Methylobacterium currus: one gene and its partner. The protein of the gene in region 1 binds, or shares a complex with, the protein of each later gene. Links are inferred from orthologs where the notes say so. Each region holds a gene or a part of one and is shown on either strand. Other genes may lie near its edges.

Evidence for each region.
Region 2: the proteins of moaD (region 1) and DA075_RS00820 are in contact, whole or in part, in a crystal structure (PDB 1FMA), measured with the Escherichia coli proteins. The link is inferred for Methylobacterium currus from one-to-one orthologs.

What each region holds. Positions count from the first base shown.
Region 1 is NZ_CP028843.1:5,767,210-5,782,712, forward strand. What follows is about bases 6,551-9,550. They hold moaD (molybdopterin converting factor subunit 1), read right to left. Parts: upstream 8,177-9,550; coding sequence 7,925-8,176; downstream 6,551-7,924. Other genes in these bases: DA075_RS26555 (metal ABC transporter solute-binding protein, Zn/Mn family), read left to right, coding at 6,551-6,651; DA075_RS26560 (DUF3616 domain-containing protein), read right to left, coding at 6,662-7,708; pgsA (CDP-diacylglycerol--glycerol-3-phosphate 3-phosphatidyltransferase), read right to left, coding at 8,187-8,786; uvrC (excinuclease ABC subunit UvrC), read right to left, coding at 8,866-9,550. Also shown: fchA (methenyltetrahydrofolate cyclohydrolase), read left to right, coding at 1-331; DA075_RS26540 (malate--CoA ligase subunit beta), read left to right, coding at 462-1,631; sucD (succinate--CoA ligase subunit alpha), read left to right, coding at 1,643-2,542; more of DA075_RS26555, read left to right, coding at 5,656-6,550; more of uvrC, read right to left, coding at 9,551-10,917; DA075_RS26580 (glycosyltransferase family 61 protein), read left to right, coding at 11,046-12,155; DA075_RS36110 (hypothetical protein), read right to left, coding at 12,262-12,498; DA075_RS26585 (chemotaxis protein), read right to left, coding at 12,510-13,229; DA075_RS26590 (L,D-transpeptidase), read left to right, coding at 13,486-14,475; DA075_RS26595 (DUF2076 domain-containing protein), read right to left, coding at 14,672-15,439. UniProt on the Escherichia coli protein: Involved in sulfur transfer in the conversion of molybdopterin precursor Z to molybdopterin.
Region 2 is NZ_CP028843.1:167,478-182,880, reverse strand. Bases 7,692-10,591 are described here. They hold DA075_RS00820 (molybdenum cofactor biosynthesis protein MoaE), read right to left. Parts: upstream 9,420-10,591; coding sequence 8,964-9,419; downstream 7,692-8,963. Other genes in these bases: DA075_RS00815 (gamma carbonic anhydrase family protein), read left to right, coding at 9,565-10,584; DA075_RS00825 (DUF1993 domain-containing protein), read right to left, coding at 8,189-8,749; DA075_RS00830 (hypothetical protein), read right to left, coding at 7,692-8,037. Outside these bases: DA075_RS00865 (DUF1214 domain-containing protein), read right to left, coding at 1-268; DA075_RS00860 (glycosyltransferase), read right to left, coding at 422-1,099; DA075_RS00855 (transglycosylase domain-containing protein), read right to left, coding at 1,380-3,533; DA075_RS00850 (YcgN family cysteine cluster protein), read left to right, coding at 3,855-4,427; DA075_RS00845 (YciE/YciF ferroxidase family protein), read left to right, coding at 4,633-5,163; gshB (glutathione synthase), read left to right, coding at 5,271-6,227; DA075_RS00835 (AI-2E family transporter), read right to left, coding at 6,252-7,340; more of DA075_RS00830, read right to left, coding at 7,633-7,691; msuE (FMN reductase), read right to left, coding at 10,833-11,411; DA075_RS00805 (HAD family hydrolase), read right to left, coding at 11,537-12,232; DA075_RS00800 (PetM family of cytochrome b6f complex subunit 7), read left to right, coding at 12,408-12,728; DA075_RS00795 (YeiH family protein), read left to right, coding at 12,817-13,863; DA075_RS00790 (TadE/TadG family type IV pilus assembly protein), read right to left, coding at 13,870-15,180. UniProt on the Escherichia coli protein: Converts molybdopterin precursor Z to molybdopterin. This requires the incorporation of two sulfur atoms into precursor Z to generate a dithiolene group. The sulfur is provided by MoaD.

The DNA of each region.
Region 1 (15,503 bases):
GAAGGCGGCACGCGCCGCCGCGATCCAGGATGCCTTGAGGCTTGCCACCGACGTGCCGCTCGCCTGCGCGAAGACCTGCCGGGCGGTGATCGACCTCTGCGAGGGGATCGCCGAGCGCGGCAACCTCAACGTCGTCAGCGATGCGGGCGTCGCGGTGCTGGCCGCCCAGGCCGGCCTGCGCAGCGCCGCCCTCAACGTCTACGTCAACGCCAAGGCCATCGAGGACCGGACCTTCGCGGAAGGCCGCCTCGCCGACCTCGCCCGAGCGCTGGACGGGGCCGACGCCCTGACCGAGCGGGTCTACGGCCTGGTGAAGTCGAAGCTGACCTGACGGTCGGCCGGACCCGATGAACTGATCGGGCCGAACAGTCGAAGCAACGCACCGAGCTTTTTCGGCCGGGCGCGAGGAACCCCCTCGCGCCCGGAACGGGAAGCCTTTGCCAAACATCCAGGAGGACGCCATGGACGTGCACGAGTACCAGGCCAAGGAGCTGCTCGCGAGCTTCGGCGTGCCGATCCCGAAGGGGGCCGTGGCGTTCAGCCCGGACCAGGCAGTCTACGCCGCCACGGAACTCGGCGGCGGGCACTGGGCAGTGAAGGCGCAGATCCATGCCGGCGCCCGCGGCAAGGCCGGCGGCATCCGGCTCTGCCGCACCACCCACGAGGTCCGCGACGCCGCGACCGACCTCCTCGGGCGGCGCCTCGTCACGCAGCAGACCGGCCCCGAGGGCAAGCCGGTGCAGCGGGTCTATATCGAGACCGCCGACCCGTTCGAGCGCGAATTGTATCTCGGCATCGTCCTCGACCGGAAGGTCGAGCGGGTGCGGGTCGTGGCCTCCAAGGCCGGCGGCATGGACATCGAGGAGATCGCCGCGACCGACCCGGAGGCGCTGCTGCAGGTGGTGGTGGAGCCGGCGGTCGGCCTCCAGCCCTTCGAGGCGCGCGAGCTGGCCTTCCGCCTCGGCCTCAACATCAAGCAGGTCGGCGCCGCCGTGAAGACGATCATGAGCGCCTACCGCGCGTTCCGCGATTGCGACGCCGTCATGCTGGAGATCAACCCGCTGGTCGTCACGCGCGACGACCGGGTTCTGGCGCTGGACGCCAAAATGTCGTTCGACGACAACGCGCTGTTCCGGCGCCGCAATATCGCGGACATGCACGATCCCTCGCAGAGCGACCCGCGCGAGGCACAGGCCGCCGAGCACAACCTGAACTATATTGGCCTCGACGGCGAGATCGGCTGCATCGTCAACGGCGCCGGCCTCGCCATGGCGACGATGGACATGATCAAGCATGCCGGCGGCGAGCCGGCGAACTTCCTCGATGTCGGCGGCGGCGCCTCGCCGCAAAGGGTCGCGACGGCCTTCCGCCTCGTCCTCTCCGACCCGAACGTGCGGGCGATCCTGGTCAACATTTTTGCCGGCATCAACCGCTGCGACTGGATCGCCGAGGGCGTGGTCCAGGCCGCCCGCGAGGTGAAGATCGGCGTGCCGCTGGTGGTGCGGCTGGCCGGCACCAACGTCGAGGCCGGCAAGGCAATCCTGGAGAAGAGCGGCCTCGACCTCATCACCGCCGACACCCTGACGGAGGCCGCCGAGAAGGCGGTGGCCGCCATCCGCACCAAGAACTGAGGACCTGTCCGATGAGCATCCTGATCGACGAGACGACCCGGATCCTGGTTCAGGGCATCACCGGGGACAAGGGCAGCTTCCACGCTCGCGAGATGATCGAGTACGGCTCGCGGGTGGTGGCCGGCGTCACCCCGGGCAAGAGCGGCCGCACCGAGCACGGCGTGCCGGTCTTCGACACGGTGCGCCAGGCGGTGCAGGAGACGGGCGCCGAGGCCAGCATCACCTTCGTGGCTCCGCCCTTCGCGGCCGACGCCATCATGGAGGCGGCGGATGCCGGCATCCGGCTGATCTGCTCGATCACCGACGGGATTCCCGCCCAGGACATGATGCGGGTCAAGCGCTACCTGCGGCGCTACCCGAAGGAGCGCCGGCCGATGGTGGTGGGGCCGAACTGCGCCGGCATCATCTCGCCCGGCAAGGCGATGCTCGGCATCATGCCGGGCCACATCTACCTCAAGGGCAATATCGGCGTGATCTCCCGCTCCGGCACGCTCGGCTACGAGGCCGCGGCGCAGATGAAGGCGGTGGGCCTCGGCATCTCGACCTCGGTCGGCATCGGCGGCGACCCGATCAACGGCTCGTCCTTCCTCGACCATCTCGCCCTGTTCGAGGCGGACCCCGACACCGCGGCGGTGCTGATGATCGGCGAGATCGGCGGCCCGCAGGAGGCGGAAGCCGCGGCCTGGATCCAGCGGAACATGAGGAAGCCCGTGGTCGGCTTCGTCGCCGGGCTCACGGCGCCCAAGGGCCGCAAGATGGGCCATGCCGGCGCGATCATCTCGGCCGCCGGCGACAGCGCCGCCGAGAAGGCCGAGATCATGCGCTCCTTCGGCCTCACCGTGGCCCCCAGCCCCGGCGCCTTCGGCACCACCATGGCGCAGGTGATGGCGGAGCGCCGCAAGGCGGCGTGAACGGCCGCGCTTCAGCGCTGGATCCCCTCTCCCACACGGGAGAGGGGAGGCCGCGCGCATCGACAATCCCTCCCTCGATCCCCACGGGGAGCCCCCGATGATCCACACTCCCGTCCCCGACACGCCCTTCGTCCCGCCGCTCATCACCGGCACCGAGGATCGCGTCGCCCTCGACGTGCTGTTCCGCTCGCTGGTGGATGTCTGCCGGCGCCACCAGCCGGAGCTGGAAGCGGTCTTGCGCGGGCAGGCGGACATCGCCGGGCTGTCGCCGGAACTGACCGCCCGCGCCCTGCAGGTCCAGGGCATCTGGTTCCAGCTGATCGCGATCGCCGAGCAGAACACCGCCATGCGCCGGCGGCGCCACGTCGAGCGCAATGCGGGGCGCGACCGGCTGAAGAACTCGTTCAGCGCCGTCCTGGCGCGGGCCGCCGCGCAGGGCGTGCCGGCCGGGACCGTGCACGAACTCCTGACTTCATTGCGGGTGCGCCCGACCCTGACGGCGCACCCGACCGAGGCCAAGCGGGTCACGGTGCTGGAAAAATTCCGGCGCATCTACCTGATCCTGAAGGAGCTGGAGATGCCGCGCTGGACCGAGCGCGAGCGTCACGCCCTGATGGACGACCTGCGCGACGAGATCGAGCTGGTCTGGATGACCGGCGAATTGCATCTCGAGAAGCCGACCGTCGACCGAGAGGTCGCCTGGGGGCTGCACTTCTTCGACGAGACCCTGTTCGAGATGCTGCCCGAGACCCTGAACTCGCTCGAGGAGGCGCTGGCGAGCGCCTATCCGGGTGCCCGGTTCGAGGTGCCGGCCTTCTTCCAGTTCGGCTCCTGGATCGGCGGTGACCGGGACGGCAACCCCTTCGTCACCGCCGAGGTGACGCGGCGCACCTGCGGCGCAACGCGCTGGCGAGCCTCCGGCGCTACCGCGACGGGATCGGCGGGCTCGCCCGCACCCTCTCGATCAGCGCCCGCGCCCTGCCGGTGGCCGAGGCCTTCGCGGCGGCGCTCAAGGACCAGCTCGCGCTCCAGCCGGACGGGGACGAGATCGCGCGGCGCAATCCCGGCGAGCCCTACCGGCAGTTCCTGACCTGCCTGAGCCGGCGCCTCGACGCGACGATCACCGGATTGGAGGAGGAGCCCGGGACTGGGCCCGTGGGTCCCGGTTACGCCGATGCCGACGCGCTGATCGCCGACCTGCGCGCGCTGGAGGAGGGCCTCTCCGCCGCGGGCTGCCCCTCGCTCACCGCCAACCGGGTGCGGCCGGTGCGCCGGATGGTCGAGATCTTCCGCTTCTCGACCGTGCGGCTCGACATCCGCGAGAACACCACCCGCACGACGCGGGCGCTCCAGGCGCTGTGGCGCCAGCGGAATGAAGGCGAGCCGCCGGACGTTGACGCCCCGGCCTGGACCGGGTGGCTCGAGACCGAGCTGGCCCGTCCCCTCGATGGCCTGCCCGACCTCTCCGGCCTGCCCGAGGAGGCGCGGGAGACGCTCTCGACCTTCCGGCTGGTGGCGGAGATGCGCGGCAGCCTCGACCGCGAGGCCTTCGGCGCCTTCGTGCTGTCGATGACCCATTCGGTGCCCGACATCCTGGGCGGCTATCTGCTGGCCAAGCAGGCCGGCGTGTTCCTCGACGCGGCGGGTATCGAGGTCTGCCCGCTGCCGATCGTGCCGCTGTTCGAGACCATCGACGACCTGCGCGCCGCCCCGGCGATCATGCGGGCGCTGCTCAAGGTGCCGGTGGTGCGCCGCTCCGCCCGCCAGCAGGGCGGGGTGCAGGAGGTGATGATCGGCTACTCCGATTCGAACAAGGATGGCGGCTTCGTCGCCTCGAACTGGGAACTGGCCAAGGCGCAGCGGCTGCTGACCCAGGTCGGCGAGCAGGCGGGGATCGGCATCGCCTTCTTCCACGGCCGCGGCGGCTCGGTGAGCCGTGGCGGCGCGCCCACCGCCCGGGCCATCGCCGCCCAGCCGCCGGGCTCGATCCGCGGCCGGTTCCGCACCACCGAGCAGGGCGAGGTGGTGTCGTTCAAGTACGCCAACCGCGGCACCGCCGCCTACCAGATGGAGCTTCTGGCCTCCGCCGTGCTGGCCCACGCCCTCGACGGGGCGGCCCCCGGGATTCCGGCGGCGAACCCGGAATTCGACGACGCGATGGAGGCGCTGTCGGGCGCGTCGCGGGCGGCCTATGCCCGGCTCCTGACGCATCCCGACCTCGTGACCTATTTCGGCGCCGCGAGCCCGCTCGACGAGATCGCGCTCCTCAATATCGGCTCGCGCCCGGCCCGCCGCTTCGGAGCCCGTAGCCTCGCCGACCTGCGGGCGATTCCCTGGGTCTTCGCCTGGAGCCAGAACCGGCACGGCATCACCGGCTGGTACGGGGTCGGCAGCGGCTTGAAGAGCTTCCTCGACGTGCGGGGCGAGGCCGGCCGGGCGCTGCTGCGGCGGATGTTCGAGGATTCACCCCTCTTCCGCCTGATCATGGACGAGGTCGAGAAGACCCTGCTCACCGTCGATCTCGCCATCGCCCGCGACTTCGCCGGCTTGTGCCCGGACGAGGGCGCCCGGGAGGCGGTCTTCGCGATGATCGAGGCCGAGTACCGGCTCACCTGCGCGATGGCCCTGGAGGTGAGCGGCGCACGCACCCTCGCCGAACGCTTCCCGCTCTATCGCGGCCGGCTCGCCGAGCGGCTGCCGGTGCTCAACCAGGTCAGCCGCGAGCAGGTGAACCTCCTGCGCCGCTTCCGCACCGAGACCGACGCGACGGCGCGAGAGGCGCTGAAATCGGCCCTGCTCCTGTCGATCAACTGCGTCGCCACCGGGTTCGGGGCGACGGGGTGAGGCAGGGCCGCCCGACGGTCGGGAGAGGCAGGAGAGCAGCGGGCCGGGGCATCCCGCTCGCGCATGATGGTCCGGCCCGCCGGTGACACCGTCCGAGCGGGAGCGGCAGGAACGGCGTGACGGGCGCGACCCTGGACCGGCCCCGGCGGCCTGTCTTCGACCCAGGTTAACTCGCCGGCAGAGTCTCGGCCCCTCATGGATGTAACATTGTTGCATTCTCTCTCGCTTCGGCCTAGGTGAGGCCCGTCATCGAGCGAGGAATGCGTGTGATGGGCAGGCTGAGGATCGGGACGCTGCTGCTGGCCTTGAGCCTGGCCTTCTTGAGCCTGGCCTCCATGGGGCTCGCCTGGATCGCCCCGGCGCGGGCGCAGGAGCCCGTCCGGCAGGAGCTTGTCCGGCAGGAGCCTGTCCGGGTCGTGGCGACCTTCTCGATCCTCGGCGATCTTGTGCGCCAGGTCGGGGGTTCGCGGGTCGCCGTCACCACCCTGGTCGGGCCGAACGGCGATGCGCACAGCTTCGTGCCGGCCCCGGCCGACGCGCAGGCCGTGGCCGCCGCCCGGCTCGTGGTGGTCAACGGTCTCGGCTTCGAGGGCTGGATCGACCGGCTGATCAAGGCCTCGGGCACCAAGGCCACGGTCGTCGTCGCCGCAAAGGACATCGTCCCGATCGAGGAGGAGGACGAGGGCGGCGGTCACGGTCATGATCAGGGGCATTCCCAAGATCACGGGCATGCCCACGCCGCCGATCCCCATGCCTGGCAGAACGTCGCCAACACCAGGAGCTACGTCGCCACGATCCGTGACGGCCTCCTGAGCGTCGATCCCGAGGGAGCGGGGACCTACCAGGCCAACGCGGCCGCCTATCTGGCGCAGCTCGACGCCCTCGACGCGGAGGTGCGGACGGCGATCGCCGGCATCCCGGAGGCGCGCCGGCGCATCGTCACCACGCACGACGCCTTCGGCTACTTCGCGAAGGCCTACGGCCTGCGCTTCCTCGCCCCCCAGGGCGTGTCGAGCCAGAGCGAGGCCACCGCCCGCGACGTCGCCGCCATCGTGCGGCAGGTCCGCCGCGACAAGATCCCGGCGGTGTTTCTCGAAAACATCTCCGACCCGCGGCTGATGCAGCAGATCGCCCGCGAGAGCGGCGCCAGGGCGGGCGGCCGGGTCTTCTCCGACGCCCTGTCCGAGCCCGGCGGCCCGGCCCCGACCTATCTCGAGATGATCCGCCACAACGTGAAGGAGTTCGTGGCGGCGCTGAGCGGGTGAGGCCTTGGCCTCACCTCACGTCGAGCGTCAGGCTCCGGAACCGCTTGCCGTCCCGCGACTCCTCGCACGGCTTGCCGTCGGAGCCCAGGGCCTCGCCGTCGTCGCTCAGTACCTGGATCCGGTCGCCGGCCGGGCTGACCAGCAGGGCCTCGGGCTGGAAATCCGGGATCCCCGCGAAGGCCGCGGCGGCGCCCTCGACCCGGACCGGCCTGTCAGCCGGATCGCCCGACCAGCGATAGAGGTCGAACGGCTCGCCCCCGCCGCCGGCGCCACCCGCGAGGATCAGGTAGGCCCTGGCCTCCGGGGCGTAGGCGATGTCGCGGATGCCGCGGCCCTTGAGGTCCAGGGCGACCGGGGTGCCGAGGCGCGGGGCGGCGCCGGCGACCGCCTCGGCCGGGTTCTCCAGCGGCACCAGCAGGGCGTTCGCGTCGGTGTCGAGCGGGTTGCGCAGGCCGAGCCAGAGCGACGTCCCGTCCGGCCGCGGCGCCATTCCCTCGATGTTGAAACCCTTGCGCTTGGGGTCGAGGTCGTCCCGGGCCGGCACGTCGAGGCCGATCCGCGACGCGAAGAGCGGCGACAGGGCCGCGAAGGCCTGGGGCAGTCCCCTGACCGTGCCGCCCTTGGGGGTCAGGCTGGTCACGCCGCCCGATTCCGTCACCGTCAGCGCGGCGAGGCGGCCGCGGCCCGGGCTCTGCTTGCCGCCGTGCCGGCGGCTGTGCGACCCGAGCACGTAGAGGTCGGATCCGAGCCAGGTCGCGGATTCGAGGTCGGCCTTGCGGTCCTCGGGGGTGAGACCGAGATGGGCTGCGAGATCGGCGCCGCTCAGCGGCAGCGCGTCACCGCTGGCGCCGGCCCGGTAGAGCCCCATCACCGTCGATTCGTCGTCGACCACCAGGAACCGGTCGTTGACGCTGCCGCGCGGATAGGGCACCGCGCCCGAGGCCTCGCACATCCCGCGATGCTCCATGAGCGGGCCGATCGTCACCGGCTCGGCCGAGGCGGCGGGGACCGCCAGCGACGAGGCCAGGAGCGCGAGGAGCGGCAGGGGGCGGGACATCGGGAACTCCCACGGAGATGTTTCGAGATCCCACCCGCGATCTCATCCTGAGGTGCAAGCGTCAGCGAGCCTCGGAGGTGGGCTCCAGAAACCCGCGTGACTCCGGGTGGCTCCTTCGAGGCCCAACCGATCTCCGATCGGCCGGGCACCTCGGGATGAGGTCGCAGGGTGGGATGAATTGAAACTGGAACGGGTGGACCGACGAGGCTGACCGCCTCAACCCCCGGTCATCGGTGGGAAGAATGCCACCTCGCTCGCGCCGGCAAGCCTCGTCTCGGGCTTGGCATGGACCCGGTCGACGGCGGCGCGGACCACGCCGTCCGTCTCGAAGGCGTAGGCGTATTCCTCACCGCGGCCCCTCAGCCAGGCGACGAGGTCGGCGACGGTCGCCACCTCCTGCGGCAGGTCGAGGGTCTCTTCGGGGCGGCCGATCCGCTCGCGGACCCAGGCGAAGTAGACGAGCTTCATGGGGGGCTGCTCATCTCTCGTCGTCGATCACGTGGCGGATGCCGGAGCGCATGTAGTCGTAGCCGGTATAGAGGGTCAGTGCCGCGGCGAGCCACAGCAGGATCAGCCCGAGGGTGCCGTTGCCGGGGAGCACCCGCTCGCCGGCGGGGCCGGCGATCAGCACGCCGAGGGCCACGAGCTGCACCGCCGTCTTCCACTTGGCGACCCGGCTCACCGGCACGCCGACCTTCAGCTCGGCCAGGTACTCGCGCAGGCCCGAGACCAGGATCTCGCGGCACAGGATCACGATCGCGGCCCAGAGCGACCAGCCGCGGATCGTCCCGTCGGCGCAGAGCATCAGCAGGCTCGCGGCGACCAGGAGCTTGTCGGCGATCGGGTCGAGCATCCGCCCGAGCGCCGAGCTCTGGGAATAGGTGCGGGCGACATAGCCGTCGAGATAGTCGGTGATCGCCGCGGCGACGAAGACCGCGACGGCGATCCAGCGCGCCGTGTCGTCCTGTGGCCAGAACAGCAGCGCCACCACCACCGGGACCGCGACCAGACGGCCGTAGGTCAGGAGGTTGGCGAGGTTCAGGGCCGTCGAGCGGCGCCGGGGTACGACCACGTTCATCGCCATCGGTGAAACCATGCGGGAGGAGGGGGCGTCAACCGAGCCCGGCCCGGACTCGGCGTCACGCATCGGCGATTCGTCACGCATCGGCATGAAAGAAGTCGTAGACCGCCCGGGCCGTCGCGGCGTTGACGCCGGGCGTTCTGGCGAGATCCTCCAGCGCCGCCCGCTGGATCGCCTTCACCGTCCCGAAATGGTGCAAAAGGGCGCGCTTGCGGGTCGGCCCCACCCCCGGGATCTCGTCGAGGGGGTTTCGCACCATCTCGCGCTTGCGCTTGGCCCGGTGCGCCCCGATGGCGAAGCGGTGGGCCTCGTCGCGCAGGCGCTGGACGAAGTAGAGCGTCGGGTCCCGCGGCGGCAGGCGGAAGGGCGCCTGGCCGGGCACGAAGAAGGTCTCGCGCCCCGCATCCCGGTCGCGCCCCTTGGCGATGCCGACGAGCGGCACGTCGGTCACCCCGACTTCGTCGAGCGCCTTGCGGGCCGCCTCGAGCTGGCCCCGGCCGCCGTCGATCAGCACCAGGTCGGGCCAGGCCGGAAAAACGTCGGTGTCGGCCGGATCGGGCGCGGGCTCCGGCTCCGGCGGCCCGCCCTCGGCGGCGGCGATCGCGGCCTCGGCCTTCGTGCGGGGATGCTCCTTGACCAGGCGGGCGAAGCGGCGCTGCAGCACCTCGCGCATCATGCCGTAATCGTCGCCGGGCTTCACCTCCTCGGACTTGATGGTGAAGGTGCGGTAATGGGTCTTCATGAAGCCCGTCGGCCCGGCGACGATCATCGCGCCCACCGCGTTCGTCCCCATGATGTGCGAGTTGTCGTAGACCTCGATCCGCCGCGGCGCGGAGGCCAGCCCGAACGACGTGCCGAGCGCGGCGAGGAGCTTGCCCTGCGAGGCGGTGTCGGCGAGGCGCCGGGCCAACGCCTCGCGGGCGTTGCGGGCGGCGTAGTCGACGAGGTTCTTCCGTTCGCCGCGTTTCGGGGAATGGATCTCGACCCGGTTCTCGCCCCGGGTCGAAAGCGCAGCGGCCAGCAGCTCCGCATCCTCGATCTCGTGCGAGGTGAGCACCAGCCGGGGCGCCGGCTTGTCGTCGTAGAACTGGGCCAGGAACGAGGCCAGCACCTCGGCCGGCGTCATGCTGCGGTCGGCCTTCGGGAAATAGGCCCGGTTGCCCCAGTTCTGCCAGTTGCGGAAGAAGAAGACCTCGATGCAGAACTGGCCGGCCTGCTCGTCGAGGGCGAAGACGTCGGCCTCCTCGATCCCTTGCGTGTTCACGCCCTGCACGCCCTGGATGGCGGCGAGCGCGGCGATGCGGTCGCGGTAGCGCGCCGCCTTCTCGAACTCCCAGGCGTCGGAGGCGGCCTGCATCTCGGCGGCCATGCGCTCCTTCACGGCGTTGGACTTGCCGGACAGAAAGCCCCGCGCCTCCGCGGCGAGGCCGGCGTAATCCTCGACCGAGATCTCCTTGGTGCAAGGGCCCGAGCAGCGCTTGATCTGGTAGAGCAGGCAGGGCCTGGTGCGGTTCTCGAAGTAGCTGTCGGAGCAGGAGCGCAGGAGGAAGGCGCGCTGCAGCGCGTTGACCGTGCGGTTCACCGCCCAGACGCTGGCGAAGGGGCCGTAATAGTGGCCGGCCCGGCGTCGCGCCCCGCGATGCTTGACGAGCTGCGGCGCGTCGGTATCCGCGGTGAGCAGGATGTAGGGCAGGGACTTGTCGTCCCGCATCAGCACGTTGAAGCGGGGCTTCAGCTGCTTGATGAGGTTCGCTTCCAGCAGCAAGGCCTCGGTCTCGGTCGCCGTGGTGACGAACTCCATCGAGGCCGTCTCGGCGATCATCCGGGCGATGCGATTGGTGTGCGCCTGGCCGCGGGCGTAGGACCCGACCCGGTTCTTCAGGTTCTTCGCCTTGCCGACGTAGAGCACGTCGCCCTTGGCGTCGAACATCCGGTAGACGCCCGGCGAGGTCGGCAGGGTGGTCCAGAACCGGCGGATCACCGCGGTGCCGGCCTGGATCGCGCCTGCGCCGGCATCGAGGTCGAAGTCGATCTCGGGGGCGGTGTCGAGGGCGTCCACCGCCTCGTCGTCGTCCTCGATCGCGTCGAGGGCGTCGGGCGGCACGTCGTTCCCAGGCTGTCGGCTCATCCAGGCGATGTAGGCGGCCTTCCCGCTGCTGGAAAGACCGCGCCGGGGCGCTAAAAGGCCTCCCTTCAGCCCCGCGCCCGCGAAGGAGCGCCAAGTGACCCCTCACGCCGCATGACGCTTCACCCCTCATGACGCTTCGCGTTTGCCGGACGCCCCGGACCCCGCGTCTCCGGCGTGACCTGCCGGCCGTGCGGGTGGTCGAGAACGTCCTCTACCTGCCGCACAGCGAGGCGCGGGGCCAGCCTTCGGCCCTGTTCGATGCCGCGCGCCACTTCATCCCCGAGAGCGTGGATGTCCGCGGGAGCGGCACCACGCCATCCTGGCAGCGCACCGACTGGCCACAGGACTGGCCGGACGGCCCGCCGGCGAGCGTGGCCGAGGCGCCGGAGGAGACCTACCTCTTCCTCGGCGGGGCGCACCTGCATTACGGGCACTTCCTGGTCACCACCCTGCCGCGGTTCTGGCCGCTGCTGCGCGCTCAGGCCCCGGCGCCGGTCCTGTGCTACGCCCCGGCCCATCCCGCGTTGTGGCAGCCCTTCCGCTTCGCCGTTGACATCCTGGCGCTCCTCGGCCTCGACGTGCGCGACATCCACGCCTTCGAGGCGCCGATGCGCCTGCGCCGTGCGATCGTACCGGCTCCCGCGTTCCAGGAGGAAGGCTTCGCCCACACGGTCTTTCGCGACCTGTGCCGCGAGATCGGGGCCGGCTGCTACGCTCCGGACGAGGTCGATGCGGACGAAAGGCCGGCCTACCTCGCCAAGACGCGGCTGTCCGGCGGCGTGCGCCGCTTCGCGAACGAGGAGGCGGTGACGGAGATCCTGGCGCGGGAGGGCGTCGAGATCCTGCACCCGGAGGCGATGAGCTTTTCGGATCAAGTCCGGCTCTTCGCCCGTAGGCAGGTGGTCGCGGGCTCCCTCGGCTCGGCCCTGCACACCGCGCTCTTCGCGCCGTCCGGTCGTCGGGTGGTGGCGCTGAGCCCCGGCCCGCGGATCAACCCCACCTTCCTGCTCGTCGACGCCCTATGCGGCAATGCCGTCGCCTATCTCCACCAGCCCGGCACGGCTGAGACCGAGCCGGGGGCCTTCGGCAGCCAGCAGACCCTCACCGATCCGCGGGCCGCCGCCGACGGGTTGCTGCGGCGGATGGACAGGATGCGGGCTGCCTCGGCTCCCGGGCGGGGTGTGCTGTCGGCGGCGTGGTCGCGGCTGGGCCGGATGGCCGGGCGGGGGCGGACTTAGCGTTTGCGATCCATTCCGCTCCGGACTTCCTTCGCCCGAGGCCGCCATGGCCGTGAACCGCGTCGACCGGCCTGATTTTCCAGCGACGATGCCGACATCCTCCGAGTCATCCCGGGTTCTCGCCTTCGGCGCGCCCCGGGATGACGACGGAGGGTTCGAAATTCGTCGGGTGGACGAAACAGATCTCTTGGAAAAAATATCGCTTGGCAAGACGACCTCTTGGCAAGCCGATTTCTTGGCCAGCCGACCTCTTGGCAGGCCGATGCAAGCCGATCTTTCGGCTCGCGGCGGGCTCGACCACGAATCCGGGCTGGCTCATGAAGCCCGGACCCTCGACGCCCATCGCCCCGATCGTCAGTCGAACAGCGCGTCGATATCGTTCTGGTCGACGTGGCCAGGATCCTCGTCGAGCTTCGGTCCGTTGAGCAGGCTGCTCTCGTCGTCGATGCTGACCCCGGCGCGCTCGCCGATGAGGTCCTTGAAGGCCTCGAGCCCGCCCCAGGCCTCGATCATCCGGTCGATGTGGTCCTCGACGAACTTCAGCACGCTGACGATCTTGCTGATGCGCTGGCCGGTCAGGTCCTGGAAGTTGCAGGCCTCGTAGAGCACCACGGTGCGCTCGAGGATCGTGTCGACGTCGGAATGATCCTTCAGGCCGCCGTTCGAGCGCAGCATGGAGGCATGGGTCTCGATGTCCTCGACCGCAGCCAGGATTGCGGTGGTGGCCCGCTCGGTGGCGTCGACCACGGCGTCCAGCTCGCCGGCGGCCCGGCGCACGCCCTTGCCGTCGAAATCCTGCCGGTGCAGCACGGCGATCTCGTGCTTGGTCCGTCCGATCGCCGCCTTCATCACGTCGAGCTCGGTGCGCATGCCGTAGATCTCGGCCATCTCCCGCCGGCAGGCGTCGATCACGTCGCCGGTGGTGGAGGCGGTGAGCCGCTTGAGCTCGTTGACCGTCGCCAGGATCTCGGAGATCCGGTCGTCGTTGACCGAGGACGGCGGAGCCGCCGCCACCTCGACGGGAGCATAGGCAACGCCGAGACTGTCCTCGATGCGGAAGCGCTTGTTCTTCATGGGTCCGAGAGAGCCTGCAACCGCGGCCGCATCGCACGGCCCACGCCGGCCAATGTCCCCAAGATTGATTGCGAATTGCTGAATGCCTGCCAGGGCGCGCGGACGCGGTGACGAAGGATTCACGATGCGGATGAATTAACAATTTGCTGCAGGGATTTAGCGAAACGCTCACCACGTTCCTTCACCGTCCGGTCCCGGGCGTCCTGCTCTGCTGCCGCCATCGCCGGTGGTCGGCGGAGGGTCGGGGACGGTTGCGATGGTGGTGCGCGGGATGGTGCTGGCCGGGGTGATCGCGGCCGGTCTCGGGGCGGGTCCCGGAACTCTGCCGGCCCAGGCGCAAGGGGTTCCGGGACCCTATGGCGGCGGCTTCATCGAGTACCTGATGACCGGGCAGGACCCGGCTGCGGTGGCTCGCCCTCTGCGCCCGGCCCCGGTCGCCCCGGACGGCACGATCCTGGCGGGCCGTGGCTACCGGCAAGCCGGCTATGCAGCCGACGCCTACGGCGGGCAACGTCCGGCCTATGCCCGCACCGTGGGCTACACGGCCGCCGGTTCGTCGGGCGCGCAGATCGGCTACGCCCCGGTCGTGCCCGGACAATACCCGCATTCCGGCGACCCGGTGCCGGCCCAGGCCTACCCCTCCCAGGCCTATCCCTCCCAAGCCTATCCCTCCCAAGCCTATCCCTCCCAAGCCTACCCGCCCCCGGCCCCGCAGGCCTACGCGCCCGATCCGTTCGAGGCGCCCCGCGGCCGCCCGGTGCCGATGCCCGAGGCTCGCGAGGAGGGGATCGGCCGGGCGATCGACCCGCGCTTCCAGCGCCAGGAGGTCGCCTATGACGGCGGGCACCGGCCCGGCACCATCGTGATCGATACGCCGTCGCGCTTCCTCTACCTGGTCCAGCCCGGGGGGCGGGCCCTGCGCTACGGCATCGGCGTCGGGCGGCCGGGCTTCACCTGGTCGGGGATGAAGACGGTCAGCGCCAAGCGCGAATGGCCGGACTGGACCCCGCCCGCCGAGATGCTGCGCCGCCGCCCCGACCTGCCGCGCCACATGGCCGGCGGCCCCGCCAACCCGCTCGGCGCCCGCGCCCTCTATCTCGGCTCGTCGCTCTACCGCATCCACGGCACCAACGAGCCGCACACGATCGGCCAGTCGGTCTCCTCGGGCTGCATCCGGATGATGAACGAGGACGTGATGGATCTCTACGAGCGCGTGCCGGTCGGTGCCCGCGTGCAGGTGATCTGACGGGAAGGTGATCTGATACCGCGGCGCCTTCGAACGAACTCGTTCGACGGCGCTGGCCAAGCCCGAATGGGCGCCGGCGCTGATGCTCCGGACGCCTTTGCCTCGATACGTCGATGCGAAGGTACGATGGCATGAGACGCGAAAGGCCCCGCCGCGTCGCCGCGGCGAGGCCCTTCAGGACCGGCGTGACGCGCGGTCAGACCCAGTCGTCGCTGCCGCCGTCGCCCATGTCGCCGTCGAAGGAGGCGTCCTGGAAGCCGGCATCGTCGCCGCCGAGCGGGGCACCGAAATCTTCGCTGCCGCCCTGGTTGCCGAAGTAGTTGTTCTCCACGACGGTCTCACCGCCCGCTCCCGCCGCGCCGGCGCCGCCGAGGCCCGCCATGCTGCCCAGCGAGGAGTGGCCGCCCGCGAAGGCGTTGCTGAGCGCGCTGCCGAGCAGCATGCCGCCGGCCGCGCCCGCCGCCATCGGCAGCGCCGTGGCGAGGAAGCCGCCGCCGCGCTGCTGCGGCGCCTGCGGCTGGCCGCCCCAGGGACCGCCCTGCTGCGGGCCACCGTAGCCGGGCTGCTGCGGCGGGTAGCCTTGCGGGCCGCCATAGCCGGGCTGCGGCTGGCCGTAGCCGCCGCCCTGGTTGCCCCAGGCGCCGGCACGCTGCGGCGGCTGCTGCGGCTCGGGCCGCGAACCGCCGCCGAAGATGCTGGAGAAGAAGCCGCCTCCGCCGGATCCTTGCCCCGCACCCTGGCCGCCGCGCTGCGCCTCCGCCCGGGCCTGCTCGAGCTGCTGGTTGAGGCTCTTGATCGCCTCTTCCTGCACGTAGACGAGCTGCGCCAGGGCGTAGGGGGCGTAGGGCTGGGCGCGGATCTTGTCGGCGATGAAGCGCTCCGCGTCGGCATCGCGGGGCTGCTGCGCGGCCTGCTCCAGTCGCTGGAATATGCCGTTGATGACGTCGCGTTCTTCGCTGTTCATGGAGCCGTACTCCTTCGGTTGCCGGCGGGCGGGCCCGGCCCGGCGCCCACGAGATGGGAGGGGG
Region 2 (15,403 bases), 5.6 Mb from region 1 along the record:
GCACATAGGGGTCGGCGTCGCGCGAGCCGATCTTCGGCCAAGCCGTCCAGGCATTGAGGGCGACGCCCCCGAACGGATAGCGCCCCCGCGTCGCCCAGTTCGCGGAGGCGAGTCCCAGACCGACGCCGAGCGCGAGGGTGTAGAGCACCAGCCCGACGGTCCCGACCCGGCGCAGGCGCAAAGCCCCCCGCAGGAGCCGGGGCGGGAGTCGATGGCCGGGGGACGCGGCGCGCCCGGCGGCCGGAAGGGCGATTTTCTCGGTCAGCATCGTGGCCCGTGTCTAGCTCAGGTCGGGCCGGGGCCGAACGGGTTTTTGTAGCCGCGCCCCGGCCGGAGGGAAGAGGTCACGGCCGCTCCCTCGCGGGCTTGGGGCGCGGGGCCGGTCCTTCCGCGCGCGCCGCGCCGGCCAAACGCCCGCGCCTCAATCCAGGAAGAAGCGTTCCTGCGTCTGGCGCTCGCTCCAATGGCCGCCCGGCTTACGGTAATTGTAGAAAGCGGCGATTTCGAAGCCAGATTGCTGGTTGTCCTTCATGTAATGGATAAAAATCTTGTCTCGGAACTCAGTCTTCAATTCCGGACGAAGAGGGCCGTGGTCGAAATAGGACTCGACGATGGCATAGGTTCCGGTCAGAGAGAACAGATTATACGGAACGTAATCGGCTGTCGCCTGTTCCTTGTGCCATTGTTCAACGATGTTGTTGGTCACCTTGGAGATCAGGGGGTCGAGTTCCGGCGTCTTCCTGCGGGCGGCGAGGACACCGTTCATCAAGTCGAAATCGGCTGGAGTGTTCATCGCCCACCCCTTTCCGAAAAGGATGAGGTTATACTCGAACATCTTGTCGAGCGTACTCAGCAGGCAGGCCGGGGCTGTCGGTCCGATGTGGGCGTCGATGTAGAAGCCGCCGAACTCGCGCAGGAGAAGCAGACGGGCCAGATCCGACTTCGCCGACGGTAGGCGAATCCGTCCGAAAATTGGCTTGATCTCATCGGGTAGAAGCGGGGCGACATCCTCGTCGGTAAAGACCCGAAAATCCGGATAGATCTGTTTCCATGCCGGCCCTGCGGGTGCAGTGTTGATTTCCGTGCTGGTCCAATACATAAACAACATTTAATGCGCCTACTTGAAGCGAGCTGGCGACGCGAGACCTGCGCCTTGCTCCCGCATCTATGGGTCCATGGCTCTAAGCGACCGATCCGCCGTGGCGCAGGACGTCGGTGCGGGTGCCACCGGCATCGATCGCTCAACGAGACACGGTCCTTACAATGAGGAATGTCTCGGGCCGGCCCCGACCACTGTCAAGCGCAACTGCCGGATTGGCCGGAGGCGCCTGCCCGAAACGAGACGTCGGCTGCAGGAGATGCGTTCACTGCCCGGGGCTTCACGGCACCCCGACCTGCCCGCCCACCGTGTTGAACGCCGCCCGTCCCGGAGCCGGGCTCTCCACCGAGCGGAACAGGTGGCCGAGGCCGCCCAGCACCTCGAAGGAGCGGCGCGACAGGGCGCCGGCCGGCGCGCCGGGGGGCGGCGTCGCCGGGGCGGGGCCTTGCGCGGTGCGGGCGCCGGCCTTGTCGGAGTCGAAGCCCGGCATCGGCTTGATCTCGATGCCCTGGTGGGCCGGGGCCATCACCTCGTGGAAGGTGATCGCCGGCAGCGAGCCGCCGGTCAGGTTCTTGGTCGAGGAATGGTCGTCGTTGCCGTACCAGACGGCCGTCACGAGGTTGCCGGTATAGCCGACGAACCAGGCATCCCGGTAGGCATTGGTGGTGCCCGACTTGCCGGCGGTGCGCACGCCCTCCACCGCCGCCTTGCGGCCGGTGCCCTCGTCGACGACCTTGTTGAGCATGTAGTTCATGTCGGCGACGACCCGGGTCGAGAGCAGCTGCTCGGGGGGCGCCTCGCTGGTGTCGTGGCGGTAGATCACCTCGCCGGCCCCGGTGCGGATCTCGGTCGCCGCATAGGGCTTGGCCCGCCTGCCGCCATTGGCGAAGACCGAGTAGCCGGCGGCCTGGTCGAGCACCGTCACCTCGGCCGAGCCGATCGGCAGCGAGACCGAATCGACCAGATTCGAGGTGATGCCCATCTTGTGGGCGAGCTCGATGATCTTGGCCCGGCCGAGCTTGGCCGCCCGGGCGTCGTGGGTCTCGCCGAGCTGCTTGCCCATGGCGATCGAGAACTGCACCGGGATGGTGTTGATCGATTTCGCCACCGCGACCCATAGGGGCACGGTGCCGGCGAAGGAGCGGCCGTAATTGGCCGGGCACCAATTGCCGATGCAGACCGGCCGGTCGACGACCCTGCTCTCGGGCCGCCACTGCCCGGTGGCGAGGGCCGCGGCGTAGACATAGGGCTTGAAGGACGAGCCGGGCTGGCGCAGCGCATCGGTGGCGCGGTTGAACTGGCTCTGGCCGTAATCGGCCCCGCCGACCATCGCCCGCACCGCCCCGTCCGGGTCCATGGTCACGAGCGCCGCCTGCTCGACGTCGAAGGCGTCGCCGAACTGGCGCAGCACGTTCTCCACCGCCTGGTCGGCCCGCTTCTGGATCGCGAGGTCGAGCGGGGTCTTGACGACCAGCACCCGCTCCTTCTTGAGCTTGCCCTCGTCGACGAGCTTCTTGATCTCGTTGAAGGCCCAGTCGAGGTAGTAATCGGCGCTGATGTCGCGCGAGCGCGTCACCGGGGTCGCCGGGTTGCGCAGGGCCGACTGGATCTGCCCTTCCGTCAGGTAGCCCGCCTCGACCATGTTGTGCAGCACGTCCGCGGCCCGGGCGCGGGCCGCCGGCAGGTTCACGTGCGGCGCGTACTTCGTCGGCGCCTTGAACAGGCCGGCCAGCATGGCGGCTTCCGGCAGGGTGATGTCCTTCAGGTTCTTGCCGAAATAGTAATCCGCCGCCGCCGCCGCCCCGAAGGTGCCGCCGCCCATGTAGGCCCGGTCGAGGTAGAGCTTCAGGATCTCGTTCTTGGTCAGGTGGCATTCGAGCCAGAGGGCCAGGAACGCCTCGTTGACCTTGCGCTCGAGCGAGCGCTCGTTCGACAAAAAGAGGTTCTTGGCGAGCTGCTGGGTGAGCGAGGAGCCGCCCTGGACGTGGCCGCCGCCGCGGGCATTCACCGTCACGGCGCGCAAGGTCCCGATCGGGTCGATGCCCCAATGCTCGTAGAAGCGCCGGTCCTCGGTCGAGATCAGCGCCTTGACCAGGATGTCGGGAAACTCGTCGATGCGCAGCGAATCGTCGTGCTTGATGCCGCGCCGTCCGACCTCGGTGCCGTAGCGGTCGAGGAAGGTCACGGCGAGGTCCGGCGCCTTGAGCCAGTTCTCGCTGGTCTGGTTGAAGGCCGACTGGGCGAGCGTCAGCATCACCACGGCGCCGGCGAGCCCCAGCGTCACGCCCTCGCTCGCGAGGTCGAGGACGACGCGCCTGACGCCCCGCACCCGGAAGCGGCGCTGGATCCGCTCCGCGAAGCGCCCATAGGCCTCGCCGAACGACCGGCCGCCATTGTAGAGGCCGTCATTCAGCCAGGCGTCGAAGCCGAGCATCCCGTGGGACAGGCGGGTCCGGAGCTTGGTCAGCCGGTTGGGGGGCTGGTTCTCGGGCACTGTGGCGGGTCCTCGGGCAGATCCTCGGGAGGCTGCGGTCTGACGGTCTAGCAAGCCTCGCATCCTAGCGCGAGACGGTAAGCCGGTCGCAGGCTTCCAGGGCCTATATGGGGCGCCGGCGCGCCGACACGACGTCGCAGGAGTGCGCAGCCGGGTCCGGCCGTGCTTGCCCGCGGGCCGCGGGCGCGGCAGAGGAGGGGCCTCCCGCCCCGATTCCACCCTCGCGCCGTCGATCCGGCGCCTCGAAGGCCCTGAACAGCCGTGGCCAAAGCCCGCAGCAAACCCCCGCGCCCGCCCGCCTCCCGCAAGGCCGCGACCCCGTTCTGGCGCGAGAAGAGCCTGGAGGCCCTGAGCCCGGAGGAGTGGGAGAGCCTGTGCGACGGCTGCGGCCGCTGCTGCCTCCTCAAGCTCGAGGACGAGGATACGGGCGAGATCCACTACACCGATATCGGCTGCACGCTGCTGGATGCCGGCACCTGCCGCTGCCGCGACTACCCGCGGCGCCATCTCAGGGTGCCCGATTGCGTGCGGCTGACGCCCGAGGCGGTGCGCAGCCTGCGCTGGCTGCCGCCGACCTGCGGCTACCGTCTGGTGCGGGACGGGCAGGACCTGCCCTGGTGGCACCCCCTGGTCTCCGGCACCCGGCGCACGGTGCACGAGGCCGGCATCTCGGTCTACGGGCGCGTCAGCGGCACCGAGGAGGAGTTCGAGATCGACGAGATGCCGGACCGCATCGTCGACTGGCCGGGCCAGGATCCGGAATGCCAGGATCCCGAGAGCCAGGATCCCGAGAGCCGGGATCCCGGGAGCGAGGACCCGCAGGCCGGGTCGTGATACCGGCCCGGAGCCGTCGAGGAACCGTGCCGGCCGGGTGACGCTCGCCGGCAGTCCGGGACGGCGCCCGCACCGCGCAAGGCCCCACCCCGGCAACGCCCCCGCCCCGGCAACGCCCCCGCCCGCCGTTCCCGGATGCTGGCGCGCCTCGGCTCGGCAAGGCCGCGTCGAGCCGGAACGCGGCGCGCCTCCCAGGGAGAACGCCTTGGGCCTGTTCTCGAAGCCGATCAGGCGCATGGACGATCTGTTCCAGCACAGGCTCCGGGACATCGACTATGCCGAGCGGCGGATCACGAAGGTGCTGCCGAAGTTGATCGCCAAGGCGGGCGACCCGCCGCTGAAAGCGGGGTTCGAGACCCACTTGCGCGAGACCGAAGGGCAGATCCGGCGGCTCGAGCAGGTGTTCCGGACGCTGGGCCCGCAGCCGAAGGGTGTGCGCTGCGCGGCGATGGACGGGATCATCGCCGAGGCCGAGGAGATCACCCGCTACGGCACGATCATCGCCTATGCCCGGCAGCTCGGCCGCCAGGACGTGATCGGCCCGCTGCAGCAGACCCTTGAGGAGGAGAAGGCGGCCGACAAGGCGCTGACCTCGCCCGCCGAGAGCCGGGTCAACCGCAAGGCCGTCGGACCGTGGGCGCAGGGCCGCCCGACCGTGGACCGGGACGGTCTCGTCCCGGACCTGGCATGGGACTTGCTACGTCTCGTTGGACGCTCATGGGCGTTTCCTCCCTGACTTGGGGCCCCGCCGCAACCCTGCGCGCGGGGCCTCCTTTCCTTCGCGGCCGTTGCCATCGGGCGCGGGCCGCCCGATAACCCGGGCGACCGGAGGATATCCCCGACATGGCCCTCACCGTCGCGGTCCAGATGGACCCGATCCAGGCGATCCGCATCGCCGGCGACACCACCTTCGCGCTGCTGCTGGAAGCCCAGAGCCGCGGCCACACGCTCCTGCACTACACCCCCGACCGGCTCTCGATGCGCGACGGGCGCGTCACCGCCCGGGTCGAGCCCCTGCGGGTGCAGGATGTCGAGGGCGACCACGCGGCCTTGGGCGCCCAGGAGCGGATCGACCTCGCCGAGGTCGACGTGGTGCTGATGCGCCAGGACCCGCCCTTCGACCTCGCCTACATCACGGCGACGCACATGCTGGAGCGGATCCACCCGCAGACGCTGGTGGTGAACAACCCGTTCGAGGTGCGCAACGCCCCCGAGAAGCTGTTCGTCACCGCCTATCCGGAGCTGATGCCCCCGACCCTGATCACCCGCGACAAGCGCGAGATCGAGGAGTTCCGGGCCGAGCATGGTGCCGTGGTGATGAAGCCGCTCCACGGCCATGGCGGCGCGGCGGTGCTGCGGGTGCTGCCCGAAGACCCGAATTTCGGCTCGATGTTCGACCTGTTCTCGGTCACCTTCCGCGAGCCCTGGGTGGTGCAGCGCTTCCTGCCGCGGATCACGGAGGGCGACAAGCGCATCATCCTGGTCGACGGCGAGCCCCTCGGCGCCGTCAACCGGGTGCCGGCCGCCAACGACATCCGCTCCAACATGGTGCGGGGCGGCACCGGCGGCGCGACGGCCCTCACCCCGCGCGAGCAGGAGATCTGCGCGGCGATCGGCCCGGAATTGCGCCGCCGCGGCCTGATCCTGGTCGGCATCGACGTGATCGACGGCAACCTGACCGAGATCAACGTCACCTCGCCGACCGGCATCCGGGCGATCAAGCGCCTCGGCGGCCCCGACCTCGCGGTTCCGGTCTGGGACGCGATCGAGGCCAAGGTGACCAGGCCGCAGAGTGCCTGATGCGGGACAAGGGGGAGGGCGCTCTCAGCCCGCATCCTCCCCCAGCGTGTCCTCGATGTAGAGCCGGTCGAGCAGCACCTTGGCGACCGCCATCAGGGGCAGGGCCAGGGCCACGCCCCAGAGGCCGAACAGCACGCCGAGCAGGATCTGCCCGGCGAACAGGGTGGCGGGCGGGATGTCGAGCGCCCGCTTCTGCACGAAGGGCGTCAGCACGTAGCTCTCGAGGGTCTGCACCAGCAGGTAGACGCACAGCCCCGCTATCACCCCCTTCAGCCCCGAGGCGAGGGAGGCCAGCACGATGACGATGCCGGCGACCAGCGCCCCGATGGTCGGGATGAAGCAGAGCAGGCCCGCCTGGAGCCCCAGCACCAGGGCCCCGTCGATGCCGACCAGGGTCAGCCCGAGCCAGACGCAGACGAAGATCGCCGCCATGACGATGAGCTGGCCGAACAGCCAGTGGCGCAAGGTGATGCCGATATCGTCGGCGACGGAGGCCGCATGGGTGCGGTGGCGCGAGGGCACGAAGCGCAGGAGGCCGTCGCGGTAGGTCCGGGGATCGGCCGCCACGAACAGGCCGAGCACCACCACGATGAACAGGTTGCCGATGGCGCCGAACACCGCCAGCACCACCGTCGAGGCCTGGCCGAGCACGCTGCCGGCGCCCGAGAGCAGGGTGCCGGGGCTCGGCAGGCCGCTGGGGCCCTTCGAGCGCCCTTCCTCCGGATGGCCGTCCTGCGCCGCGGCATCCTTGAGCTTGCCGAAATCGAGGAAGCGGGTGTCGATCCCGCGGGCGTCGAGCCAGGACTTCACCGTGCCGGATTGCTGCTGCAAGGTCTGCCCCAGGCGCTGTGCCTGGCCCGCCACGGTCGCGCCGCCGAGCCCGACCATGCCGAGCACCAGGAGCGTGAGCAGCACGCTCACGATCGCGAGCCGCGCCCCGTGCCCGAGCGGGAGGACGCGGCCGAGGTAATGGGTCAGCCCCTCGAGGAAGACCGCGAACAGGATGCCGGCGAAGATCAGCAGCAGCGTGTCGGCCGAGTGCCAGGCCAGCAGCAGGGCGGCGGTGAACGACACCACCCCGATCCCGGCCAGCACGAGGGAGCGGGTGCTCACCCTGGCCGGGCGGGCTGGCTCCTGGCGAGCGACGTTCTGAGGTGGAAAAACGGCCATGTCCGGTGCACTCTCTCCGCCGGCGGCGCCGAGGCCGCCGTGAAGGACAGATAGCCGCGAGCGGCCGTTCGGCGACCGGGCTTCCGCGCTTGCACTCGCCGGACGTGATCGTCCGGCAGCCGTCTCATACCCTCGCGCCTTCGCATCGATGCGCACGCGTCCGGCGCATCAGCGCCGGCGCCCGTTCGGGCTTGGCCAGCGCCTTCGGACGAGGCCGTTCGAAGGCGCGGCGGTATCACCCCTCCTCGCGCCGGCGCCGCACGCTGGCGAGCACGGCGGGATGCGCGGAGGTCTTCCAGGGTTCCAATCCCTCCGGCGCAACCGCCACGAAGGGCTTGGGCAGGGCCAGGACCGGGGCCGAGCGCCGGGGCTTCCACTCCTTCACCTCGACGACCTCGATGATCGGCTCGGGCGGCGGGCGGATCGTCCGGCGCACCGGCGGCGGCGCGCGGCGCCGGCCCATGATGCGCAGCAGCGCCCAGCCGATGAGGCCGGCCCAGGCGATGAGCACCCCCCCGGGCGTCGGCCGCTCGGAGAGGAGAAGAGTGACGAGTCCGACCAGGGCGCAGGCCACCGCGAGGCTGCGTGCGCTCAATGGGTCGAACGGCAGGGGGTCGGGATGTCTGTGATTGCGGAGCATGGCCACGATCCTGCCGCAGGCCGGTCAGCGCTTCGTCAGTTCGATCGCTCCAATTCTCGGTAATCCCCGCTTCACACGGATTTGCCGGCCCGGATGACGGGTTTCGAGACTGGCCGGACGTGTTTGTCGTCAGGCCTGACGGTCGCCACCGTCATGTCGCGGTGCCGGGGCGCAGATACGCGAACATGTGAGCGACGTAGTCGGCTTTCCCCAGTTCGACGCCTTGCGCGCGCAGGATCGCGTAGGCGGCCATGACGTGAAAATAGAACTGCGGCAGCGCCCAATCGCGCGTGTATTGCGCGGCGGTGAGATCGAACACCATGCCCTGCGGCAGAGCATGCGCGATCGGCGTCGCCGGGTCGACCGCGGGCCCATCCGCTGCCGAGGCCCGTACCAGCGCCACCGTCTCGGCGATCCTCGCCTGCGCATCCGCGATCGATCCGGGCCGGTCGGCCGCGTTCCGGCCTTCATCGATCAGGGTTGCCACCGAGGGCGGCAGTGGCTCCCCGCGCAACCGGAACACGCCTTCCTGAGCCTGCACGCAGGCGAAACGGACCTGGGCGGAGAGCGGGAACATGTCGGGGGCCAGGCGCGCGGTGAGAAGCGCCTCGGCCCCGCCGCCCGGCCGCTGCCGCTCGGCCTTGCCGAGCCAGGCCGACAACGCCTCCAGCATCTGCACATAGGTCGGTATGAGGACGTCCGGCAGGGTCATGGCTGTCTCCTCGACGGTCAGTGGCCCTGCCGTCCCTACCGACCCGTCGGGCGCCACGCAATCCAATGCCGATATGTTCTGACAGAAATCCTTGCCATGTCAGGTGATGTGCTGATTTCGATTTTTATCGTATCAAAACATCATGTGCCTTGTTCTTATGTTCGTGGCGCCAAGAGGCGGCAGGCTGGTGGAACGATCTTCTGGAAGGGTGAGGTCACCACCGCGCTGCCGCGGCCGCGTCGTGCTCCGTCGCCTCGACCCAGCCGCCGAGGGTGCCGTCGGCGCGGTGCTCGCGCTTCCAGAACGGGGCACGGGTCTTGAGGTAGTCCATCAGGAAGCTCGCGGCCTCGAAGGCGGCGCTCCGGTGGGCGGAGGCCGCGAGCACCAGCACGATGCCCTCGCCCGGGCGGATCAGGCCGTGGCGGTGGATCGCGACGGCGCCTTGCAGCGGCCAGCGCGTCACGGCCTCGTCGAGCACGCGGCCGATCTCGGCCTCGGCCATGCCGGGATAGTGCTCGAGCTCGAGGGCGGCCAGCTGCCCGTCCTCGTCGCGGCACAGGCCGGTGAAGCTCACGATGGCGCCCGCCCGCCCGCCCAGCTCCGCCGTGAGGGCGGCGATCTCCGCCGCGACGTCGAAGGGCTCGGGCTGGATCGAGAGGCGAGGGGTCATGGCGGGTCCCAGCGGTGAGGAGGGCGGCGTTCTAGCACGAACGGTCGCGGCCCAAAGACCCCGGGGCTGGCGGCGGCGGCGGAACGGCGTCAATGTCGGGGGCAGAGGGACCGGCCGCGCGGCCGTCCGGACGGAGGAACGCCCCGTGACCCCTGACCTCCTCCTCCCCTTCGACGACACCGAGCCCACCTTCGCGGCCCGGCCGGTCTGGTGCGGCCGCGGAAGCGCGGTGATCGGGCGGGCGAGCCTCGGGGCGCAAGGCTGGCTCGGCGACGAGTCGGTGATCCGCGCCGACGGGCACGACGTGATCGTCGGCGACCGGTTCTGGCTCGGCGCCCGCTCGACCCTGCACATCGCGGCCGAGATGTATCCGTGCATCGTCGGCGACCGGGTCACGGTCGGCCGCGACGCGGTGATCCATGCCTGCACGGTGGGCGACGATGGTGTGATCGAGGATGCCTGCGTGGTCCTCGACGGGTCTCTGATCGAGGACGGGGTGCTTCTGGAGGCCGGCAGCACGGTGTTTCCGCGCACCACCCTGCCGGCGGGCTTCGTCTGCGCCGGCAGTCCGGCCCGGCCCCTGCGCCCCCTCGCGCCGGGGGAACTGGCCGAGCGGGCCGAGCGCCTGCGCGAGGCGGCCGCGAGCGAGCCGGCCCCGAATCCGGGGGATGCGTTCGCGCCCGATCCGGCGGTATTCGTCGCCCGCACCGCCCGGCTGCACGGCCGGGTCGCCCTCGCGCCGGGCGCGAGCGTGTTCTTCTCCTGCATCCTCGAGGCGACGTCGAGCCCGATCGTGGTCGGGCCCAACGTGAACGTGCAGGACAATTGCGCGCTTCATGCCCGGGCCGAGGGCCTGGTGATCGAGCGCGACACCACGCTCGGCCACAACGTGACCGCCGGCGACGGGCGCATCGGCTCGGGCTGCCTCATCGGCATGGGCGCCCGCCTCAGCCCCGGCACGGTGGTGGAGGCCGACGTGCTGCTCGCCGCCGGCAGCACTACCGATCCGGGGCAGGTGCTCGATTCGGGCTGGCTCTGGGGCGGACGCCCGGCCCGCGCCCTGTCGCGCCTCGATGCGAATCGCCGCGCCATGATGGCCCGCACCGTCGCGAGCTATGCGGCCTATGGCCGGGCCTATCGCAAGCTCCAGGAGCGCGTGCCCTGAGAGATCTCAGGCTCTCTGAGAGATGCGGGGCTGAGCAGACTGGCGTTGGCAGGCCAACGCTTCGTCCGCTTGAGTTCTTGTTGTGCCGCGGATTCTTGTCGCAAAACCGGCAATCATACCATCGCGCTTTCGCATGACGTGCCGACGCGAAAGCGCCAGGCGCATCAGCGCCGGCACCCGTTCGGGCTTAGCCGCGCCTTCGAACGAGCCGTTCGAAGGCGCGGCGGCACCGCCTTTGCGAAATCTGCTTAGAGCCCCGCCACCGCTCGTCCGGTTCCGGCGCGGCGGGCCGCCTCCGCCACGTCGAGGAGATGGGCGAGCTCGGCCGCCGCCGCCGCGACCCGCTCGGCGACGCGCTCGTCGGTGACGATTCCGTCCTCGATCTCCGTCTCGCCGGCATAGACCGCGGTCGGCGCCACGTGGGCGGTGAAGAAGCCGAAGAGCGGGCGCAGCTGGTGCTCGACCATCAGGGCGTGGCGCGGGCCGCCGCCGGTCGCGGTGAGGGCCACCGGCTTGCCGGCGAGGGCGGCCGGTTCGAGGAAGTCGATCACATGCTTGAACAGGCCCGAATAGGAGCCGTTATGCACCGGCGAGCCGACGATCAGCCCGTCCGCGCCCTCCATCGCCTCGATCATGTGGGCGATCGGCAGGGGCAGGCCCTGCCGGGTGGTGGCGCCGAGCCCGGTGCCGACCTCGGCGAGGTCGTAGACCTTCAGGTCGATCGGACGGCGGCGGCCGAGCTCGGCCGCGACGGCTTCCACCAGCGCGCGGGTCCGGGAGGGGCGGCGGACGTTGCCCGAGAAGGCGACGATGCGGGCTGGTCTCACGGCGGGCTCCGGTTGGCTGGCGGCGACGGGGATGCTGGAACGGTCTCGCGGCCTCGCGTCGGCCCCGAATGTGCCGGGCGCGCGCGACAGGTCAATGCGAAACCGGTGCCAGGGCTCCCCGTCCCTTAACGGGACGCAGCGTCCCACGTCTCCAGAAGATGGGGCAGGGCGGTGAATTCGTCGAAGACGCGAAGGGCCCCTGCGGCCAAAAGGTCGGCCCCGGCCCGGTCATGCGCCCAGTGGCCGCCGCCGCAGAAGCCGAGGACCGGCATCCCGGCGGCCCGCGCCGCAGTGACGCCCGGCACGCTGTCCTCGATCACCACGCAGGCCTCCGGCGCCACGCCCATCTCGCTCGCGGCGTAGAGGAACAGGTCCGGGAAGGGCTTGCCCCGCGCCACCATGGCGGCGCTGAAGACGTGGCCGTCGAAATGCTCCAGCAAGCCGGTGAGCGCGAGCGCGTGGCGCAGGCGCTGGGGATCGCTGCTCGAGGCGACGCATCGCCGCTTGCGCATCGCCTCCAGCACCGCGCCGGCGCCGGTGATCGCCGTCAGCTCGGCGTCGAAGGCCCGCAGGGTCTCGGCCCGCACCGCGTCGACGAAGCCCTCGGGGGCCGGCACGCCGTAATCGGTGGCGATATGCGCCATGATCGAGGTCATGCTGGTGCCGGTGAAGCGCCGCGCCACCGTGTCGAGGTCGATCGGCACGCCGATGCGCTGCAAGTTCTCGGTCAGGCGCGCGAGGCTGATCGGCTCGCTGTCCACCAGGACACCGTCGCAATCGAAGATCACCAGCTCCGGCCCTGCACCCGTCCTGCCGTTCATGCCGCTCCCCTCGCTGTCGGTCGGGAGCGCCGTGGCATGCGGGGCGAGCCGGGATCAACCCGCCACGGTGCCGCGCTCGCGATGGCGCTCGCGGCCTGCAAATCCTTGCGCCCGCAAGGGCCTGTCTCTACTCAAGGTGCCGCGCGTCCGGGGGGGGCGCGGTCCGGAGCCCTGGATGATCCGCTTCCTGTGTCGCTGCCTCGGCCTGCTGCTTCTCGCCGCCGGCTTCGTCGGGATCGTCTATGACGGCGCCCGCTCGATCGCCAACAATGCGGTGCTCGTCACCTCGGTCAGCGACGTCGCCGTGGCGCTCATGAAGGACCGGGCCGCGAGCCTGCAGGCGATGGCCGAGGGCGGGCAGCCGACGCTGTGGAAGCTCCTCGGCCTCCCTTTCACCCTCTCGCCGGCGGCCCCGATCGCCCTGGTCCTCGGCCTCGTCCTGCTCTGGCTCGGCCAGCCGCCGCGGACGGGCATCGGCACGAGCTTCCGCCCGTGAGGTCCCGCCCGTGAGGTCCCGTCGATGAGTGCCGGACGTCCCGCCGGCGAGTGCCCGCGGCTTCTTCTTTCCATGAGCATGCCCGACGATGCGGCCTGATGCGATGGGGCGGACCGCACTCGCGGTCCTGCCCGGCCTCACCCTCTGCGTCGCCGTCACGGCGGCGGCGAGCCTGGTCCAGGCGGCGGAGGAGCGCCTCGTCCACCACCCCTATGTCGAGGCGCTGGTGATCGCGATCCTTGCCGGCATCGCGATCCGCTCGGTCTGGGAGCCGGGGCCGCGCTGGCGCATCGGCATCGCCTTCAGCGCCAAGCAGCTCCTCGAGGTCGCCGTGATGCTGCTCGGCGCCTCGATCAGCCTTGGCGCCCTGGTCGCCTCGGGGCCGGCGCTGCTGACCGGCATCGTCGCCACCGTGGTGATCGCGCTCGTCGCCAGCTACCTGATCGGCCGCCTGCTCGGGCTGCCGGCCCGGATGTCGATCCTGATCGCCTGCGGCAATGCCATCTGCGGCAACTCGGCCATCGCGGCGGTCGCCCCGGTGATCGGGGCGAGCGGCGACGACGTCGCCTCCTCGATCGCCTTCACGGCGATCCTCGGCGTGCTGGTGGTGCTGGGCCTGCCGCTCCTCATCCCGCTCCTCGGCACCACCCCGACCGAGTACGGGGTGCTGGCCGGCCTCACGGTCTACGCGGTGCCGCAGGTGCTGGCCGCCACCGTGCCGGTGAGCCTCGTCAGCACCCAGGTCGGGACGCTGGTCAAGCTCGTGCGGGTGCTGATGCTCGGGCCCGTCGTCCTCGGCCTGTCGCTCCTCGCCTCGCGCCTGCGCGACGAGCCCGGCACCCCGGCCGGCGCGCGGAGAAAGCTCGGCTTCTTCAAGCTGGTGCCGTGGTTCATCCTCGGCTTCCTGAGCCTCGCCACCGCCCGGTCGCTGGGCCTCGTGCCCGACGCGGCGCTGGCGCCCCTCACCCGCACCGCCGGCATCCTGACGGTCATCGCCATGGCGGCCCTCGGGCTCGGCGTCGACGTGCGGGTGGTGGCGCGGGTCGGTGGCCGGGTGACGCTCGCGGTCACCGCCTCCCTGGGCGTCCTGCTCGTCGTCAGCATCGCGCTGGTGCGGGGCCTGGGGATTTCCTGATCGTGCTCAGCTCCTGAGCGACGCCGTCCCGGATTTCGGCCCGACCCCGTCCGGGACCGGCACCGAGGTCGCGCCGTAATTCGCGTTGAGGGTGAGGTTCGGACCTTCGTAGAGGTTGATCTGCTTCGCGACGATCACCGTATAGGCCGACTGATCGGCGACCGGCCGGCTGCTGTCGATGATCAGCCGCCCCGCCGGCAGGTAGATCGTCCCCAGCATCGTGCGGGCGTTGTTGCTGATGATGCGGTACTCCCGCATCGGCTTGGTGCCGCCCGGCGGCGGCGGGGGCGGCGGCGTGACGTAGATGTCGATCGGCACCGGGATCGGGTTCGCCACGGTGCGCTCCTCCGCCATCAGCAGGCCGGCCATGAGACCGCCAGTCGGCGCGGTGAGGCTGATGGTGGTGTCCTTGTCGAACAGCATCCCGCCCTTGCTGCCGGTGAAGTAGAAGCCGACCCCCTGGCCCGACATGCTGGCTTTCTTGTCGACGATCAGCGGGCCGTCCTTCATGACGTAGGTACCGGGGCGCAAGGTGACGATGGCGGTCTCCGTGATATGCAGGCCGCCGCAATAGGTGCCGGGATCGAGGGTGATGGTCGCCGTCACCACGTTGTGGCGCCGGGACCGCGACTTCGCGGCGGGATCGGCATACGGGCTCAGCACCGTGCAGGCGAAGTCCGGCGTCGGCAGGGGACGGTCCTTGAGCGGATCGCCGAGGGACGGGCAGTCGGTGATCGGCGTCGGCGTGAACAGGGCCTTGGATCCGTCGAAGCCGCCCGCCGAGCAGATCGACATGGCCCGGGCCGTCGCGCTGTCCTTGCCCTGGATGCCGCTCGGGCTCACGGAGTTCGAATATAGCGAGCATCCGTCGGCGGTGATCTTCGCGTTCTTCTCCATGTCGAACGCCCCCTTGGCCGAGGGGTCGAGGGCGAGCAGGCACAGGCGGACCGAGCCGACGAGCTGAGCCTTCGCGCGGACGATCAGGGTGGTGGAGGGCAGGCTGAGCAGCTTGCCCATGAGCGAGGGCACCGTCTCCTCGATCACCGTCGCCACGGAGCTGCGGCTGTCGCCGATCTCGGCCGCGATGCTGCTGCGGCGGTCGGCAGGGGTGCGGGCCTGCGCCTGGATCGCCTGCCGGGTGATGCTCGCCACCGAGGCATCGTCGGCATTGGCGAGCTTGAGCATGTTGGCGCCGGCGAGCACCCCCGCATCGGCGGCGCTCTGCAACTGGGCCTTGCGGTAGAGCAGCCGGCTGTACTCGACGCCGGCGCTCACCGCGGCCAGCAGGACCGGCAGGATGACCGCGAAGGCGACCATGACGGCGCCGCTGCGATCCCGCGCGAAGAACCGGAGCAGACGGGCGCCGCGCCTCCCGCGGTCATGGGCATGGTCTCCAGAAAGTGGGTTCGTCAAGGAAGCCGCACCGCCGTTGAGCCTTGGTGGAGAGGGCAGGCCTCCTGCGCAGGCTCCGCCGGGTTGCGAGGTCGACCACGCACAGGCACCGCGCCGTAGGCTGCGGTCTGATCTAACAACGGCGATC